4 regions of the Bacillus shivajii genome follow, and region 1 is predicted to be linked to each of the others. Evidence: riboswitches for the same ligand, from Rfam matches in the RefSeq annotation. Region 1 holds a riboswitch; each other region holds the start of a gene.
The links. Region 1 has a riboswitch for cyclic di-GMP ahead of LGQ02_RS04070 (sensor domain-containing phosphodiesterase). Riboswitches for the same ligand answer to the same signal wherever they lie in the genome.
Positions count from the first base shown of each region.

Region 1 (5,050 bases):
AGCCTCTTTAAGCACCCAGTTTCCAATCGGAACGATTAACCCTGTTTCTTCTGCTACAGGAATAAAATCAGCTGGAGAGATATGTCCTAAAACTGGATTTTTCCATCGGAGCAGTGCTTCAGAACCGATAATTTGACCAGTTTCGTTATCTAACTGTGGTTGATAATAAAGAGTAAAATCATTATTTTCTAATGCAAAACGTAACTGGCTTTCAAGCTCCATTTTTCGGTCCATTTCATGGCTCATTTCGTATGTAAAGGACTGGTACTGACTATGGTTACTTTTCTTAGAATAACGAAGGGCAACATTCGCATTTTTCATTAATTCCTCAACAGTCTCGCCGTGCTCCGGGTACATGCTGAGACCTACACTTAACCCCATATGAAAGTCATGGTTCTTTAAATAAATAGGGGGTTCAAAGATCTCAAGCAGCCGTTGAACGTGATGATTTGCCTCATTGGCTTTCGTATTGTTTAAAATAATGACAAATTCATCTCCACTGATCCGAAACACATGATCAAAATATGAGGATAAACGTATCGCAATGAGTTTTAACAAGTCATCACCATAAGTTCTTCCCAACGTATCATTTACATATTTAAATCGATTCACATCAATATACAAGAATGCAAGTGGTTGATCTTTTTGTTCTTTTAATATAGCTTGAAAGTACTCCACAAGTTTCCAATGATTTGGAACTTGTGTCAGCTTGTCGTAATATGCTAAGTGGTAAATCCTTTCTTCGGATTTTTTACGGTCTGATATATCTCTCGACACATATAGATATTGACCTACTTCCCCATTTTCTTCAAAAATTGGAGAGAGAGATCCTTCTAAATATAGCCATTTTCCTTGTCGATTTCTAAAACGATAGGAAACTTTTTGTGGCTCATTTGTTTCTTTTAACTTTTCAAATGATTTCCAAGCACGAGTCACATCCTCTGGATGCATATGCTCATATCCAAGTGTACCTAAAAGCTCATCCGGAGAATATCCTAAATACTTCTCATGAGAGGGGGATGTGTATACATACGCTCCCTTCGAATCGAGGATCCCTACAAAGTCCGTTACATTTTCAGTAATTAACCGATATTTTCTTTCACTTTCGTAAAGTTTTTCTTCCGTTTTCTTCCGCTCTATCGCAACAGCTGCCAGATGAGAAAACGTTAGAAGAAGCTGCAAATCATAATCAGTAGGCTTTTTTGACTCACGATAATATAAAGCAAACGTCCCTAACACATTTCTCTCAGATGATAAAACCGGTATTGAGAAGCAAGCTTTTAACCCGTAAGACAATGGTAGAGAACGGTAATCTCTAAAAAGTGGATCGGTTGCAATATTTTCTACAATCACATTTCTTTTATAAAAAGCCGCAGTCCCACAAGATCCAACGTTGCTTCCAATATCAATGCCATTAACCGCTTTGACATATTCTTCATCAAGGTTAGGAGCGACCGCATTTTCTAACTGATTCGTTTTCTCATTATAAATAAGAATGGAACATACCGAATAAGGTACAAACCCTTCAATGACAAAAGTAATTCGTTCTAACACCCTTCTATATGACTGACCTGTTGCAATCATCTCGAGAATATTATTTTGTGCCTGTAATAAGTCTGTATTCTCTGTGCTTTTATTCATATCAAGTACTTTCCTTTCGTTTGAATACAAATAAAAACACACCCGTTTATTAGGATGTGTTTCCCCTAAAACGGCACCTGGCTGGCTTGACTGTAAAGTTTTAGCCCCTATAGTTTTGCGTCCCCTCATTTCTGAAGGTTTGCCCTGATCGTTTTATTTCTTTGTTTTGATAATCATACATACTACCTGGATCAAAATACCTATATCTGTATAATAACATATATAAAGGAAAGTTTAATAGACGATTTACAATTTATTTCTAAAACTGTCACTTGTTTTGCTAAAGCGATTTAGGTCACAACGTGCTTAGGCAGTACTCGTTAAAATAGTTTTATAGGAAGTTATTATATATAACAAGAAATGAGGTTTTAAACATGGGCTGCGAAAACCATCATGGTCACCTTGATAGCTGTATCCATTCCGTCCCAGTATTTGAAGGTATGAGCGATAGTGAACTCCAACTAATTAAAGAAGCGAAGAACAGCCGAAAATATAAAAAAGGGGAGTACATATTCAGAGAAGGCGATCCTTCAGAATCTCTTTACATCATTCATCAAGGTTTAATAAAGCTTTCGAAGATTTCACAGGATGGAAAAGAACAGATCATCCGGTTACTTTTCCCTGGGGATTTCTTTGGAGAATTTGCACTCGTGCATAATAAAAACCATTATGCTAACGCTGAAGTACTTCAGGATACAGTTGTTTGTACAGTTGAAAAACAAGGGTTTATCAGAACGATGGAACTCAACCCGAATATGACTCTGCGCTTTATAGATACATTAAATGATCGCATATTTTATGCAGACGAGTGGGTTAGCTCTATGAGTTTATTAGAAGTTGACCAGCGTCTAGCACGTGTACTATTGCTTTTTAACGAAAAAGTAAACCCGGACAATGATACATTTTCCCTTCCTATCTCAAAAAAAGATACCGCTTCATTAATAGGAACGACACCGGAAACATTAAGCAGGAAACTCGTCCAGTTCGTATCCCAGCAAATGATCAAATTACACGGTCGTAATGAGATTGAAATTATCAATCGCGAAAAACTTGAAGCATTCGCTGGAAGATACGATTGTTGAATGTTACAAACGATTACTCACCTGTTTTATTAAAAAGTTTCGTACATCATTGGCTTGTAATGGTTTACTAAAATAAAAGCCTTGAACAACGTCGCACGAAGAGTTTTTTACATAATCGAGCTGTTTTGCTGTTTCAACTCCTTCAACAACAACTTTTAAATCAAGGTCATGAGCTAACATCGTTATCGCATTTGTGAGGGCTTTACTACTTGGGTTCGTTTCAATGTCAGCGATAAATGAACGATCAATTTTCAAATGATCAACAGGCAAATTTCTTAAATAACTTAAGGAAGAATAACCTGTACCAAAATCATCAATTGAAATCCGAACACCAAGTTCCCTTAATTGATGTAACGTTAATACAACAGATTTCACATCATGTATAAACATACTTTCCGTTATTTCTAGTTCCAATGAATGAGGTTGGACCTTTGTTTTTCGGAGCATATCCTTGAGTTTTTCTACTAATCCTTTTTGAAAAATTTGCTGTGCTGAAAGATTGACTGACACTCGTAACGAAGAGTAACCTTCTTTTTCCCACTCTTTTATCTGATTACAAGCCGTTTGTAACACCCAGTCTCCAATAGGAATAATTAGCCCAGTTTCTTCTGCAATTGGAATAAAGTCAGCAGGTGAAATCATTCCTAGGTCAGGGTGATCCCAGCGAATTAATGCTTCAAACGCTGTTGCTTTATTGAGAGTCAAATCTAATTGTGGTTGGTAAACGAGTGTAAACTCATCATTTTCCAGTGCTCTTTGTAAACTATTTTCAATTAATAATCGTTCAAATGCACCTGCGTTCATTTCTACCTCTGCTTTTTTTATTTTGTTCTTTCCGCTTTTTTTCGCTCGGTACATTGCTGAGTCTGCATTTGTCACTAACGTTTCATGATCATCTCCATCGTATGGATATAAGCTTATTCCAACACTAGTTGTCATATAAACCTCTGTTTGTTTTAATGAAAATGGTGTACGAAAGGCTTCAATGATTTTGTTAGCGATTCTCTCAGCTTCTTTTTCAGAGCGTAAATCGTTTAATAAACATACAAATTCGTCTCCACCATTTCTCGCAATTAAATGCCTATGATCAAGTGTTTTCCTTAACCGTTCCGTTACTTGTTTTAGCAATGAATCACCAGCGGAATGGCCAAGTGTGTCGTTAACAAATTTAAATCGGTCGAGGTCTAGAAATAATACCGCAAATAAAGAATCTTGATTTTTTGCAGACTTTAATAACTTTTCCATTTCTTGTTCGAGTGTATGACGATTCGGGAGTTGCGTTAATGGATCAACACCACATTGCTGACAAGGTGATAACAAAATCACGGATTGACGAACTCGACCATCAGCATCTTCGATTGGATTAACTTGAATCCACTGTAAAACTGTTCCGCCATTTTTTCTTTTGAGGGAAACTTCTCGGTGACCTTTTTCTATTAATTGACCTCTACCTGAAAAAAACTCCGCTACGTTCCTTCCTATTAACTCATTTTTTGAATAACTACTAACCTTAAGAAACTCATCATTAGCATATTGCACATCTCCTCGCCTATTTATGATTAACACTCCAGATGAAAGCTGATCAAATGCTTTTTTCCAATTATCTTTATTTGTCTGATACATGTCCATCGTTAAACACCTCTTTATAGTGAAGCATACCTCATCTAAAAAATGCTTCCTTGATTTATATCAATGTTTTCTTATGTATTCACTGTAATAATGGCATTAACAACAAAGAGGAGTGATAATAGATGGATCTATTTACATTTGATGATATGAAGAAAATAAAAAGAAAAGATTTAGGCAACTCCGTACCATTGGAACTCTTTCGTTCCGTTAGATTAATAGGAATGTATCAAGGACTTCCTATGAAAGGAAAAAGTACAACATTGACGATCGGAAGAAAAATCGGTGGAAGTTTACCGGTTCAATCAATTGAAGATACGTTAGACATGTTTAAGACATTAGAAATTGGAATTCCAAGAGTAATTGAAAAAAATGATAACGAAGTCCATGTTGCGATAAAAGATTGCTTTTGCGAAGGGCTTCCAGTTCATGAAGGGAACATGGTTTGTGACTTAGAGGGGGCCATTTTAGAAGGAGCATTATCGAATATTTATCAAGGACAAGTAAATGTTCGAGAAGTGAAATGCAATGTTAACGGTGATAACAATTGTGAGTACAAAATAAAATTTTTGTAAAATGAATGAATTTCATAACTCAAAATAAGATGGGAAATTCCGAATGAAGAGCGTGAACTCCACTTCAGACGGACGCTTTCCCGAGGGCTTGTCTTCAGCTAACTTAGGCTCGACAATTCTTCGCCT
Region 1 covers NZ_CP084703.1:847,458-852,507, reverse strand. Annotated here, with positions in the region: gene LGQ02_RS04070 (sensor domain-containing phosphodiesterase) at 1-1,641, opposite strand, end outside; cyclic di-GMP riboswitch class I at 1,711-1,795, opposite strand; gene LGQ02_RS04065 (Crp/Fnr family transcriptional regulator) at 2,016-2,723, shown strand; gene LGQ02_RS04060 (sensor domain-containing protein) at 2,727-4,352, opposite strand; gene LGQ02_RS04055 (V4R domain-containing protein) at 4,475-4,924, shown strand.

Region 2 (5,050 bases), 1.9 Mb from region 1:
CGAAAGATGCCAGTTTTTTAGAAAAGGTCGACAAAGTAAAGCTTGAAAACAAACGGTCGTTAGCGTCATTAATTTATGACCGGACTGGGATAAAAATTGATGAACATTCCATTTTTGATGTGCAAATTAAACGGTTGCACGAGTATAAACGTCAACTGTTAAATATTTTTCACGTCATTTACCTTTATAATGAATTAAAAGATAACCCGAACTTAGATCTTACACCGAGAACGTTTATCTTTGGGGCGAAAGCAGCACCGAGCTACCATTTAGCAAAAGAAGTGATTAAGCTCATTCATACCGTTGCATCAATTGTTAATCACGATCCTGATATTCGCGGAAAACTGAAGGTCGTCTTTTTAGAAAACTACAATGTAAGCCTTGCAGAAAAAATCATTCCTGCTACAGATATTAGTGAACAAATCTCCACAGCGAGTAAAGAAGCATCAGGTACAGGGAATATGAAAATGATGATGAATGGTGCGTTAACTGTAGGTACGATGGATGGTGCAAACATTGAAATTCGTGACTTAGTTGGCGATCAACATATTTTTATGTTCGGTCTTAAGGCTGATGAAGTATTAAATTACTATGAACACGGAGGATATACAGCGCGAGACATATATAACACAGACGATCGCGTGCGGCGTATTTTAGATCAATTAAATGAAGGTGTTTTTGGCTCACAGGAGATCGAGTTCAAAGATATTTATTACAACATTTTATATCACAACGACCCTTATTTTGTTTTAAAAGATTTCGACCCTTATATAGAAACTCACGAACTCGTCGAGCAAGCATATCGCGACCGCTCAACATGGATGAACATGAGCGTCACAAACATCGCTTACTCTGGTAAATTCTCTAGTGACAGAACGATTCAAGAATATGCATCAGAGATTTGGAAAATAAATAAAACACATCCATAAACCAAAAATCCCCAGGTGCCAGGCACCAGGGATTTTTTTTGTTTTAGAGGTGCTGTTAGTCCGTTATTATGGCCTCATTAGTAACATTTATTTTTAGTTTTGCTGCTTTCATTTTTACCTAATAAACAAACGAGCATGGATGTTATTCTCCAATGCTCGTTTTTCGTTTTCTCCATTAATTTAAACCGCTTCTGTTTTGTGATAAGTAGATATAAATTTAATCGTTTCATCATTAAATTGCCTTGGTTGATCGATGTTACAGACATGGCCTGAATCTTCAATTCTTTTTAACAATAACCCTTCTTTTTCTTCAACCAGCTTTTCTACTGCTGGCAAAAACAAATAATCTTCTTCTCCCATAATAAACATGGTTGGAATACCATTAAAATTTGTTTGTAATCGTTCTAGTAGAGGGTTCATTGCCTTTAGTAGGGCGAACCAACGAATAAACTCTTTTTGACACATTTTCTTCGCTTGATCTACAAATGCACTCCTCGACTCAATATGGTTACTCTTTGGCATAATAATCCATGCAAGAAAGCGATAAAGCCACATATACGGAATAATATATTTCGTTAAATTACCGAGAGCCATTAAAAACTTTGTCCTAACATTTAGTTGAATGACTGCACCACCTAAAATCATTGATTCAATACGGTCCGTATGTTTTTGTGCCATTGTCTGAATAATGATCGTTCCAAGAGAAATGCCAACTAGATGGGTTGACTTAATATGTAGATGGTCAAGGACATTTACAACCTCATCTGCAATATCTTCTAGTGAATCACCTTTTTGCCAAGGGATACCATTCGATTTACCATGCCCTCGTAAATCTATTAATAATACATTAAAGTGTTTCTTAAAATCTTTTACTTGTTTATGCCAAGTCGTTGAATCTCCGCCTGCCCCATGTATAAATGTTACCCATGGTCTACTGGCATTTGCTATGTATACTCGGTGGTGTAACATAAATAATATACCTCGCTTCTTTACTTGAAAATCTTTGATGTACGTTAGCATTATACCAAAAATCAGACTTTTTTTGTTGCTAGATGTACCAACTAGATAAAAACTTATCGACAAACTCCTTATTTTTAAATTCCCAAACTATGAAAAAGAGGTGACATGAGTCACCCCTTCCTTTTTATCTTTCAGCATCTACCCAACCATTCTTTATTGCTTTAACCATTGCATCTGTACGATCATTTGCGTCCATTTTCTTTAAAATCCTACTTATAACGGTTGTAACAGTAGAGTGAGCAAAAAATAATTTTTCTGCAATTTTACTATTGTTATAGCCATCTAAAATCAAATCAAGAACAGCACATTCTCTTTCTGTTAATACTAGAGATATTTTTTCTTTATTTAATTTAAGGGTTTTAATCGGCTTTAACCTCATCTTTTTATTTTCTATTTCTAATGTGAGATTAATATGTGTTTCTGGTTCCAGAAATGCTTGCTTTTCTATTAGGGATTTGATCACGATCTCATAATGATTCTCTAAGTATGGTAATGAAACGATTCCATTTATAGGTAATGATAAGAAATTAAAAATTTGTTTTCCAATTGGCTCTTTACTCACTAACAATATCGTAGAATGTTCTGCTTTAAAAGAATGAAGCTTTTCTTGTAAGTGGTAAAATGATTCTGGTGTAAGCTTTTCAACTAATAGTACAACCCACGAATGGCCTTCTTTCATTATTGAAGGGTGGTCTGTTTGGACTTTTTTCATATACATTGCTTTTAATTGATTAGATATGTCATCTTTTACATTTTCAGGAAAGTCATTATTTGAATCTATATATATGATTTTTGCACTTTGTGTTTCGATTCTTTCTTTCACTTCAAGCATGATAGATCCTCCCAAGTTTTTTTTATGGTTTGTCATTGTCAAACGGCAACTGGCTGACTTAGCTTTGTTATGCCTTAGTCCCTTTAGTTTTGCGTCACTACGTTTCCATAGGTTTGCCTTTTTCGTTTCACCTCGTTTCTGTAAAAGGATCATCATGTACGAGAAATGTTTTTACCATCATCTCTTCTTCTTCACCTTTTTTTCTAATGCGTATTCATTGAGGCAACTTAAAGGTATTTATTGATTACGCTATTAATAAATCTTAGCAAAGAGCTGAAGTCAGGTGCTGTACACGGTCTTTTTATATAAATAAAAAAAGCTGCTTACATATACATAATGGGCAGCTTGAATAAATGAAACATTTATGCAGCTGGCTGGCGTATCTTTTAGATTTAGCCCCTTTAGCTTTGCGTCCTGCTTTTTCAAACAGTTTGCCCTTACTATTTATTTTTTCGACATAATTTGATTTATTTTAACAATCTCTGCACATTGTACTTTACCATAAAATATTACCTAAAATCAATAGCCAGGCTAGTTATTTCTTCCTATACAGTATTATTGTTTTTTCCTACAAACTTTAAATATAGACAAAACTAGGATTTTAAACGCATAACAAAATACCCCCAAATATTACCAGGTGCCAGGCACGTGGTAATATTATGGAAATGTCCTATGCTTTATAGTCAAAATTGAGGATTAACGGACATAAAAAAACTGCCACATTTGTGCGTACACATTTGTGACAGTCTTTGGATATTAACTCGCTTTTTTCATCTTTTGTTTTCCGTCTTTGTTGCTTTGTCCGAGCTCTTTTAATTCTTTGTTCAGTGCTTTTACTAAACCGTAACACATCACAAGCACAATAAAGGACAATGGTAATGCACTGACGATAATCGCCGTTTGTAAGCCTGCCAATCCACCTGAGTACATTAAAACAGATGTTGATGCAACTAAAATTAATCCCCACGTAATTTTCACTCGATTTGGAGGATTTAACTTTCCACCTGTCGTCAGCATTCCTAACACGAATGTTGCAGAATCTGCTGATGTAACAAAGAACGTTGTAATTAACGCCACGGTTAAAACAGATAAAAGAGCTGTTAATGGTAAGTTTTGATAAACAAAGAATAACGCCGTTTCCAGACCTTGTCCTGATACATCAAGTCCTTGGAATAACTCTAAATAAATCCCTGTTCCACCAAACACCGTAAACCATAAACCACATACAACCGTTGGAACTAATAATACTGCAACCGTAAATTCACGAATTGTACGTCCTTTTGAAACTCGTGCAATGAACATCCCGACAAATGGTGTCCATGAAATCCACCATGCCCAATAAAAGATCGTCCATCCTTGTGTCCATGCTAACTCATCTGCATCGAACGGTGACAAACGAAGTCCCATAAACGCAACGTTTTGTACATAGCTTCCTAAACCTGTCGTAAACATATTTAATAAAAATAACGTCGGTCCTAGGAAAAGCACTGCAAATAACAACAATGTAGCAATTGTCATGTTGGCATTACTTAAATACTTAATCCCTTTAGAAATACCGGTACTTGCTGAGACAATGAAAAGTACTGTAATGATCGCCATAATGATCATTTGAACACCAAAATTATTTGGAATTCCTACTAAGTATTCTAACCCTGCATTAATTTGTTGAGAACCTAATCCAAGAGAAGCTGCCACTCCGAATAACGTAGCAAATACCGCAACAACATCAATTGTTTTCCCAACAGGACCTTTCACCTTCTCACCAAGTACTGGTTGAAGTGTCGAACTCATTAATCCTGGAGCATCTTTTCTAAACTTTTGATAAGCAAGAGCTAATGCAACAATCGCATAAATTGCCCATGCATGTAATCCCCAATGAAGCCATGTGTACTGCATCCCAAGGGTCGCAGCTTCTTCTGTACTTCCATCACCTGTTGGTGGTACAGCAAAGTGTGAGATTGGCTCAGACACACCATAGAATAAAAGTCCAATTCCCATCCCTGCTGAAAACAACATCGCAAACCATGTTGGACGGTTATAATCTGGCTTTGAGTCAGGCTTTCCAAGCTTTATTTTTCCATATTTACTAAAGATCATAAAGATCGCAAATGCTAAAAAGAACGTTGCAACTAATTGGTAGAACCAACCGAATGATTCAAGAACAAACCCTTGAGCGACACCCATCACAGAAGCTAACTGCTGTGGAATGATCACTCCTATTAATACAAACAACACGGCTATACCGACAGAAACTTTTAAAATTGACCGA
Region 2 covers NZ_CP084703.1:3,434,814-3,439,863, forward strand. Annotated here, with positions in the region: gene LGQ02_RS16570 (glycogen/starch/alpha-glucan phosphorylase) at 1-929, shown strand, start outside; gene LGQ02_RS16575 (alpha/beta fold hydrolase) at 1,110-1,898, opposite strand; gene LGQ02_RS16580 (response regulator transcription factor) at 2,074-2,781, opposite strand; cyclic di-GMP riboswitch class I at 2,823-2,909, opposite strand; cyclic di-GMP riboswitch class I at 3,144-3,227, opposite strand; gene LGQ02_RS16585 (glycine betaine uptake BCCT transporter) at 3,538-5,050, opposite strand, start outside.
Region 2: it holds a riboswitch for cyclic di-GMP, as region 1 does, so the genes downstream of both, LGQ02_RS16580 (response regulator transcription factor) here and LGQ02_RS04070 (sensor domain-containing phosphodiesterase) in region 1, are expected to answer to the same signal.

Region 3 (5,050 bases), 480 kb from region 1:
CCCCCATGCTAAGAGCTAAAACTAGCGCAAGAACGATATTCAACCCAAGTACGAGGATGAGTGCTGCAGTAGTATTCGCATGTCTTCCTGTAACAGAAGCTCGAATTAACTCAGCCCGCCCAGTTTCTTCTTCTTTACGCGTATGACGGACGATGAAGAGGACACTCATTAAAGCGACAACAATTCCAGCCATCCCAATCATTTGGTGTGAGATCATCGCACCAACAGTATAATTCTCTAAATAAAGGTCAGGACCTGAAAGTGCAATCGCAGCGGGATTTGTCATCGTCATGGCCATTGTTTGTCGTTCAGCATCAGTTACATATAACTCTTCAAAACTAATGAGTGAGATAACAATGCTAAGAGTGATGGCTATGATCCAAATGGGTATTCGAATACGATCTCTACGCAACATGAAACGGAGCATCGTACCAGTTCCAGTAAAGGTTTGCTCTTTACTCACCTTTGTCACCTCCTTGCGTGTCACCATCTTTACTTTCTGAATCACCGTAATGGCGCATGAACAATTCTTCTAATGTAGGAGGCGTACTCGTTAAATTTTTCACCTCAAATTGTGTTAAATGTTGCAAAGTATTACCCATTTGAGAGGTTTCTACTTGGAACTTTGCCTCACGATCATTCAATTCAAGGTTATGGATGCCAGATAACGTATCAATACCTGTGATTTCTTTTTCTGTCTCAACCGTAACGAATGTACGAGTTAAATGGCGAAGCTCATCTAATGATCCAGATTCTACGATTTTTCCTTCGCGAATAATTGCAACGCGGTCACATAACTTTTCTACTTCGGCTAAGATGTGGCTTGAAAGTAAAACTGTTTTTCCACGAGCTTTTACTTCTGCTACGCATTCTTGGAAGACTGCTTCCATCAATGGGTCAAGTCCCGAAGTAGGCTCATCTAAAATAAATAAATCAGAATCAGAAGCAAAGGCAGAAACTAATGCTACTTTTTGTCTGTTTCCTTTGGAATACGTACCACACTTTTTGGTTGGGTCAAGGTTAAAACGCTCAATTAACTCTTTGCGACGTTGTTGATTAACTTCTCCCCGTAGTCGTGCTAATAAGTCGATCGCCTCGCCACCTGTTAAATTGGGCCATAAGTTAACGTCTCCTGGTACGTAAGAGATTTTACGGTGTAATTCAACAGCATTTTTCCAAGGGTCTTTGCCAAACATTGATATTTGTCCACTTGATTTTTGAAGGAGACCAAGCAAAATCCGAATTGTTGTCGACTTACCAGCACCATTTGGTCCGATAAAACCGAGAACTTCCCCTTCTCGCACGTCTAAATCAAGCCCGTCAAGCGCTCTTACCTTGCCATAATGCTTTGTAACTCCCGTCATGTTAATTAATGACATTTTCTCCACCCCACTTATTTATAAAAAGCTTTTTTTAATACTTCTAGATACTCGTCAAATTCTTTATGAAGCAGATCGAACTCTTCTAGGGTGAACGTTTTTCCTTTTAGTTTTCGTTCGTTTTCATTTCGATAGCCATCGAGTGCCCACGTAATGAGCTGTAATGCTTTCTCTACATCGAGATCGTCTTTAAAAAGAGTCGTATCAATGTTTTCGTAAATTCTACCAATCCCTTTTTTCTCTAGTGTTTGTCTACGTTCGTGTAATGCGTTGATTAGTTCACTTGAATTTGATGAAAAGGCTACAAGGATGAAATCGGACAAATAGGGGTATTTTGCCATCATCCTTTTTTTCAACAAGGCTGCGTCTCTAAATCGTTTAATGATATCCCCTTCGGTTGTATCAATTTTGTCTATATATTCTTTGTCACTGATGTCAATGCAGTGGTCGAGCAAAAATAAGAAGAGATCCTTCTTACTATTGAAGTAGTGAAACAACGTTCCTTTTCCGATACCAGCTCGTTTAACAATCGCGTTTGTTGATGCTTGTTCATAACCCTTTTGAATAAACTCTTCAAAAGCGGCGTTCATAATGCGCTGTTTTTTTTCTGCTGCTAGTTTGTGAAATGGTGAGTTAATACGTGCCATCCTCCTTTACCTAAAGCGTGTTGACCACATGGTCAACACTATGTTAACACCGTATCGACCGGGTGGTCAATACAATTTATAAAAAGTTTCCATAAGGAATGTGTCTTATGGATCAGATAACTTCGTAGTAATTCGATATTCATATTTATTTACAAAAAATTAGGGAAATAAGTTTTATACTGTAAATATAAGGGAATGTGTAACTTGTGTACTTATAGAGTCGACAATAGGTTAAGCCATTTGAAGGTGAGTTCTCGAGAAAAAAATGCAAATCCATGATTTTATAATAAGGGGAGGATTATTGCATGCTGACAGAATCTGATTCTACGCATTGTAATGAAAGGTTTACCGCAATTCAAACTGCAATTAAAAGATTTATATTACGTCAAAAGCATGATGTACATAAAGGGGTTGTTAATGGAAGGTTTATGTCATGGCTATTAAATATAAATGGGGAGGGTAACCAAGAAAGTGGAAAGAGATTTAAGCCATTTAACCAATTAAAAGGAGTAACTAGAAAATTTCAGGATCTTACTGAGAAGGATCTTACAATGCTTGGAGTATCGGTTGGAAAAGGAGTAAGTTTGTTATTTACAAGTGGCATTGAAGTAAGGGGAATTGTTACAGAGGTTATAAGGGAAAACGATAAAACGATACAGGTGACTTTCCGTGATTGCTTTGTTACATATGAAGATGAAGTTTTATTTGATCCAAATTGTGGGTTGTATCATTTATCTGTTGAAGAAACAATCCCAATGTTTTGTCTTCATGATCATTTGAATAGTCATAGCGGTAATAATACATTGACTACACTCTCTCGGTTAAATGATCTATATGAACAAATCAGAGGTGTGAGAACAGGTATTCAGACTGCTGGAATTGTTGTCATTGCAGCAGTTTGGGAGGAATTGAAGAAGACAGATAAATACGACTGGCTCTTGCGATTAGAAATGGTTGAAATCCTACAAGAACGCAATTGGTTGCCTGAAGTAAGGAATGAAATCGAGTGTGATCTAGAAAGGATAAAGGTGCAAGACGAAAAGTTCTATTTAGTAATAAAAAGTGGTTTGGATGTATGCAAGTGAAATACTCACCACTAACGTTGGGCTAACCCCTCACACGTTTGAAGAGGGAGAATTCTTTGGGAAGAGCGTTAAGAGTTAATGAGTTAATAATGGTTTTAGGTGAATGTACCTAAGTTACAAACAAACTAATAACTTGGGATTTCATTAAAACTTATAAAATAATATTTACCTTTTCTATTTTGCTTGCCGTACTGGCGGGCAATTTTTTGTTCGAGAAGTTGATATGATAAGTTAACCCCATTTAAGAGCAGATTAGATTCCAATGATTGTAAATGAAATTCTTCGTCAGGGTGTGTCGAATTTCCTATTTTTTTGTTGCTTTATGTAAGATTATTCTATAGAATAGATTTTATTGGAAAAGTAAATATAAATAATCATGTAAAAGGCAAACTATCTCGAAAGGATAGGACGCAAAGCCTAGGGTCTAAGGTGTATGTCACTATGATCGCCTGGTTACCAAATACGATATACCTAGGTAAATGTTTGGCTATTCTACTATTTTAGAATAGTCTTTTTTATTTTCCATAATGTGAGCTGGAAAAAAGTATTTAAAAGTCATCAAAGAAAATTAAGTGGAGGGTGAAGAATGATTTCGAAATTCAAGAAAAAAAAGAATGACAATCATGCAAGGAAATTGAAACTTAAGTTAAGGACAAAGTTAATTGCTAGTTTTTTGTTCGTTTCATTAATTTTTGGTGTGGCAAGCGTAGTCTCCTACATAAATATGAATCAATCAAATAATTCTTATAGTTATATCATTGATACGGTCATTGAAGTAAGAAATATTAGTTCAGAAATTGAGTACAATATTAGTCGGCAAAGTAGTAATATGCGAGGGTATTTATTAACTGAAGACGAAGAACAGCTTGAAAGATTAGAGGCAGCGAATGAACGAATCTTTCTATTAATTGAGGAAGCAAAAGCGTTGAGTACTATTGAGGAAACAGTGCAACGTTTAGATGTAATTGAAGAGATGAATGAACAATATATGGAAGAAGTCAATTTAGCTTTAAACCTAGGGAATACCCATATCGATCGAGCAATTGACCGTACAGTCAATTATATCATTCCCCGAGGTAGAATGATGGCAGACGAAGCTGAAGGATTTACAGAATGGTTAGATGGAGTTGTAGAGGAACAATATACGCAAACGACTCAAGAAACGAACCAAGCAATGGTATTTGTTGTTGCGATGAGTGTCATTGCATTCATTTTAGCAATTGTTTCTGGAATTATCGTTTCAAACCTAATATCAAGACCGATTATCGGATTAGCGAAAAATGCAAAACAATTAGCTTCAGGCGATTTATCTATAGAGAAGCTGACAGTTAAAAGCCGTGATGAGGTATATGACTTAAATGAGTCGTTCAATGAAATGACTGATAGTTTACGTAATATGGTCTCTCAGATTTCAACGAATGCAGAACAAGTGGCAGCTTCTTCAGAAGAGTTAACAACTAGCGCAGAAGAAACGAGTAAGGCAACGAATCAAATTACAGAGTCCATTCAAGAAGTAGCGACAGGGGCCGATAATCAAGTTCAAAGTACAAACTCGGCAAATCAAACGGCAAGTGAAATCAAAAGTGGTATGCAGGAAATTGCTAAAAGTGTTGAATCCGTAATTTATTCGAGTGCGACAGCAGATGAAAAGTCTGCAAACGGAACAAAGGTTGTTGAAAATGCTGTTAAACAAATGGGAGCAATTGATACAAAAACGGCAGAGATTGCGAATGTCGTCAGTCAATTAGGAGATAAGTCCAAAGAAATTGGTAGTATTATTTCATTAATTACAGATGTCGCGGAACAAACGAATTTATTAGCATTAAATGCCGCAATCGAAGCTGCTAGAGCAGGGGAACATGGAAAAGGGTTTGCTGTTGTTGCTGACGAAGTGCGTAAATTAGCGGAACAGTCCAATCACTCTGCGAATCAAATCGGA
Region 3 covers NZ_CP084703.1:367,110-372,159, forward strand. Annotated here, with positions in the region: gene LGQ02_RS01890 (ABC transporter permease) at 1-463, opposite strand, end outside; gene LGQ02_RS01895 (ABC transporter ATP-binding protein) at 456-1,379, opposite strand; gene LGQ02_RS01900 (TetR/AcrR family transcriptional regulator) at 1,394-2,026, opposite strand; gene LGQ02_RS01905 (hypothetical protein) at 2,332-3,111, shown strand; cyclic di-GMP riboswitch class I at 3,486-3,572, shown strand; partial or broken gene LGQ02_RS21425 (CHASE3 domain-containing protein) at 3,698-4,444, shown strand; partial or broken gene LGQ02_RS21430 (methyl-accepting chemotaxis protein) at 4,802-5,050, shown strand, end outside.
Region 3: it holds a riboswitch for cyclic di-GMP, as region 1 does, so the genes downstream of both, LGQ02_RS21425 (CHASE3 domain-containing protein) here and LGQ02_RS04070 (sensor domain-containing phosphodiesterase) in region 1, are expected to answer to the same signal.

Region 4 (5,050 bases), 980 kb from region 1:
TGGTCATGGTTATAAGGCTTATAAACCGGCACTAATAAAATACGTCTGCAGTCTCGTTGATTCATATCACTGCATGAGTTAACAAGCTCATTTACAGCCTCTCTCGTCGGGCCAGCAATATTTCCTGTTTGTGTATTTAAAACATCACCGACAGATATTGCCTCTTGATAGCCATATAATAAGTTATCCTTATACGTCCGTGCACCTGGTCCCTCAAGCGCGAGAACCCCAAAATTACCAGTGTCAACTTCTGTTTCGTCAACTCTTAATTTATACTCAACGCCATATTCTAATTCAACCGATTCTTCTATTCCTAAAGGTGCAGCACCGACTGCATTTCCCATTACTCCTACTCTCGCTATAGCTGATGCCTGTACGTTTACCTCTTCCACACCAAATAATGATGCAAACGTTAATGGAACTGGTTTTTCAAGTCGAATGGAAAGACGGTCTCCCATGGCTACATGAAGATCATAAAAAGAGTCTGTTTCACCATGTGAACGAAGAATGTCATCAACGACAGACTTCGCCTTTTTATCATTAGGAGCCATTAATTCTTGAGCACCAGAAAGGACTGCAGCATTGGCAGTCTTTTGTAAGTGAGTTTGTTGCATATAAAGCATCCCCCCATCAATGACAAGACCTGTTATACCGACAAGGCCGGTAAATACCATTGATGCGAGGACCAGTGCATGACCATCTTCTTTTTTATATAAGAATTTTTTTAAAAATCCCATTAATAATTGCATGTTATATCCCTCATTCAACCCGAATTGTCGATTCAGCCTTTAAGTGAATGGGCTCTGAAAACAAAATGTTCACAAAAGGGGTAAACGGTTCAACTGGATATTGCAAAGTTACCGTCACATAATCTCCTGACCTACGAAGTTCTTGTGACGGTGAAACGCTCACTGTTAATTGAGAGCTGTTGCCTGCATGATAATTGTTTTTAGCAAATTGAATAATATCTGCATCTGCTCTACCGAATCCCCCTAATCTGACGGTCTCTTGTGCTGTAAAGTGCAAAGTGCTATACGAATAAAGCATACGGCCAATATCGAATATTCCGACAATCAGAATAAGCAAAATCGGGACAATTAGAGCCATTTCAACAAGTGATTGCCCTTTTTCGTTACGAAGCATTATAGCATCACCCCATCAGACAAAAATGCTACAAACGCACCAGCAACAATTGCCACACCATAAGGATATGTCTTCTTCATCGCTTCTTGATCAATAAAGGAAAATTTCATTCCATATTTCATGCCACACAACGAGTAAAAAGCTGACTTCAATCTTCCTAATAACCCTTTTCTAAATAGAAGTACGCCAAGCGCAATCAAGCCACCAAAAACAGCCATATATATTGCTGTAGTAAAAACAAATGCCGCTCCTTTTACTGCACCGATCACTGCTAATAGCTTGACATCTCCAGCTCCCATGCCGCCCATCAAATATGGAATGAGTAGGATCAAGAGTCCAACCAAAAATCCAAGTAGACTGCTTAACAATCCTTCCCATCCAAAGAATAAAGCATTTAGGAGGAAAGCCGCAACAAGTGCTGGATAAAGGACTTTATTATAAATTTTTCTGCTTTTAATATCGGTAATAATACAAATGATAAGAACAACCACTAATAAACTGTTTAATAAAGTCATTCACACTCTCCTCCATTTTCTATCTTTTATGATTAAACTCCGCTTGTGTCTCCGCCAATTCTTTCTGTTACATCTTTGAAAATATCCATGATTGTGTTTCCGAAAATCCCTAAGATTGCTACGACTCCTACTGCAATAACTCCTAATACTAACGCGTACTCGGCCATTCCTTGTCCTTCTTCTTCTAAAAATAATCCTTTAATAAACTTTTTCATGTTTTACACGCTCCGCTCTTTTTATTTTTTTATTAAACTCCGCTTGTGTCTCCGCCGATTCTTTCTGTTACGTCTTTGAAGATATCCATGATTGTGTTTCCGAAAATTCCTAAGATCGCTACGACTCCTACTGCAATAACTCCTAATACTAACGCGTATTCCGCCATTCCTTGGCCTTCTTCTTCTAAAAATAATCCTTTAATGAACTTTTTCATGTTTTACACGCTCCGCTCTTTTTATTTTTTGATTAAACTCCGCTTGTGTCTCCGCCGATTCTTTCTGTTACGTCTTTGAAGATATCCATGATTGTGTTTCCGAAAATTCCTAAGATCGCTACGACTCCTACTGCAATAACTCCTAATACTAACGCGTATTCCGCCATTCCTTGCCCTTCTTCTTCTAAAAATAATCCTTTAATGAACTTTTTCATGTTTTACACGCTCCGCTCTTTTTATTTTTTGATTAAACTCCGCTTGTGTCTCCACCGATTCTTTCTGTTACGTCTTTGAAGATATCCATGATTGTGTTTCCGAAAATTCCTAAGATCGCTACGACTCCTACTGCAATAACTCCTAATACTAACGCGTACTCGGCCATTCCTTGTCCTTCTTCTTCTAAAAATAATCCTTTAATAAACTTTTTCATGTTCACACGCTCCTCATATTTTTTATTCATTTATAGATAACACGTCTCCAACTTTCGTTTGCGAGTGAGATACAGTACCAACAGGAAGTTCTACCACTGACCTTGCATATTTATAATGCTTTCCTGCTTTATTAGGCTGTAAGTTCTCATTTATAGCGACAACTTTATTTCCTTCACCTAAATAAATGACATCAATGGCGTAGTTCATAAAAAACGTATGAACGGATCGACAGGGTTTTAAATGGATTGCTTTTCCTGAGCCAAGCTCTTTTGTAAACATTAATCCTTTCAAGCGTTTCAAAAAACTGTAGGCTTGTTTTACATCACTTGCGAGCACATTTTCATTGCTCAGGTTTACAACCTTCACTTTCTTCACCTCCAAAATGAAAATACCCCACCTTTACCGAAAGGTGGGGTATCTGTCATGCAGTTGTACATTCATATAGAATAGGATAGAAATAGATCAAAAACGAACTATTCCCATCATCTTACTCCATATTAAATATACAAAACTGCCCCAAATCTTTCGGTAGCTGGCTGGCATTGCGCTTTCGCACAGAAGCCCCTAAAGCTTTGCGTCACTAGTTTTCACTAGTTTTGCCTTTATCGAGATCGAGAATGGTTATTCACGTATCAGATCTCTTAAACTCATCATAATGGACTAGACAAAAAATAAATATCCATCTGAAGGTCTATCTTTCGACATTTTCATTGTATCTCGATAAACCCCAATCTCCTTTTTGTAGTATAAACGGACTACCAAAACCCAAATTAATGTAAAATAAATGAGTAAAAGTTTAATCCTTCATAAATTTTCCCATAACCGTATGCTATCAAGCCTATTTCATTTAGCTTATTTATGAAGTAATTTTCTGAATATTATTTCTCCAGTGCTAGATAGTTTTCGACAATACTGTTATATGGACTTTTCCACTCCTTATTGCATTAAATAATAGTTCTGATAAATTATTTTAGAAATTGAATCCATTCATTCATAATTGTTGCTAATTGTAGAAAGCTAGAAAAAAGTGGAACATAAAGGGGAATGGAAAACATGCTTCAAACATTATCGGACTCTGCCGTTGTTTTAGGACGAGTCGTCACGATCTTTCCATTATTATTGGCTTTTGCACTTTTTATGGGGAAAAGAGCCATTGGTGAAATACCCGTATTCGATTTTCTCGTTATTATTACAATTGCAAATGTTGTTGGTGCAGACATTGCCGACCCAGAAATTCAACACATCCCTACAGCATTTGCGATTGTAACAACTGCCTTGCTTCAACGACTCGTTGCAAAATTAAAATTATCCAACCGGAAAATAGGTAGATTACTTACATTTGAACCAACCATTATTGTCTATAATGGAAAGATTTTAAGAGAAAACCTAAGAAAGAATCGTTATTCGATTGATAATTTATTACAAATGCTTCGAGAAAAGAATGTATTTGATGTTAATGATGTACATCTAGCGGTCCTAGAAGCAAGTGGTGGTTTAAGTGTATTAAAAAAAGGGGATAAAGAAACCGTCACGAGAGAAGACTTGCAAATCAAGAATAAAAAAATGGATATTGCTTACCCGGTCATTGTGGAAGGAAACATTTATTCGTCCGTACTTAAAGATTTGTCACTTACTGAATCGTGGTTGTTTGAACAGTTGCATGCCCGTGGAATACGAGACCTACAAAAAATCTTTTATGCATCCATTAATTATGAACATGACCTACACATTTCGTTAAAAGACGAAAATCCAAACCAAGCCCCAATTATATATCATTAATTCACCCAAATAATTCCAGTTGCCAGGCACATGGAATTATTTGGGTGTTCATTAGAGCGCTAAATTTGTGATGAAATATATCATTTCTGACTATCACTAAAAGACTTTTATTAATTCGTCTTTTATATGCAACTTCATCTTCTTTTAACTCTTCACCAAAAATTTTCACTGATCCTCTATAATTTTGGATTAGCTCAGCATAATCTTTACTGTCATACTTTCCCCTGCTCGATTCAGCCCAATATAACCAAAAATTTCCCTTCCTCTACTTCAAGGTCTATATCATTTAAGATCATTTTACTTCCAAAACGTTTTGTTAACCCTTTTATCGAAATAATAGGATTTTTATGATGTTCGATTATAACCACCCCCTTTTCCCATCCATATTTTAACATAATTGAATTAATTTCATAACTCAAAATATTATGCGAAATTCCGTATGATGAGTGTGAACTTCACTTCAGAGGGACGCTTTCCCGAGGGCTTGTCTTCAGCTAACTTAGGCTCAACAATCTTCGCCTAAGTGGATCTTCAGCTCCTTGCTCTTGCGGTTACTCGTCGCTGATCCTCCGAGAGTCGCCGTCTTTTGTTACGTTCACTTCCAAATAAAACGTACATTTAATGAAATATTTATAATATCATTCGTTTCACTGCGCAAAAAATGAAATGATGGAAATTGATTCAATTAAGTGAAGTGGAACGTATTAACTGCTCAAAAATCTAGTCTCGTTTGTTTTATCAGCCATTTCGTG
Region 4 covers NZ_CP084703.1:4,305,369-4,310,418, forward strand. Annotated here, with positions in the region: gene LGQ02_RS20600 (pilus assembly protein TadG-related protein) at 1-749, opposite strand, end outside; gene LGQ02_RS20605 (TadE/TadG family type IV pilus assembly protein) at 760-1,143, opposite strand; gene LGQ02_RS20610 (A24 family peptidase) at 1,143-1,658, opposite strand; gene LGQ02_RS20615 (Flp family type IVb pilin) at 1,691-1,873, opposite strand; gene LGQ02_RS20620 (Flp family type IVb pilin) at 1,906-2,088, opposite strand; gene LGQ02_RS20625 (Flp family type IVb pilin) at 2,121-2,303, opposite strand; gene LGQ02_RS20630 (Flp family type IVb pilin) at 2,336-2,518, opposite strand; gene LGQ02_RS20635 (DUF192 domain-containing protein) at 2,541-2,885, opposite strand; cyclic di-GMP riboswitch class I at 3,044-3,130, opposite strand; gene LGQ02_RS20640 (DUF421 domain-containing protein) at 3,573-4,298, shown strand.
Region 4: it holds a riboswitch for cyclic di-GMP, as region 1 does, so the genes downstream of both, LGQ02_RS20635 (DUF192 domain-containing protein) here and LGQ02_RS04070 (sensor domain-containing phosphodiesterase) in region 1, are expected to answer to the same signal.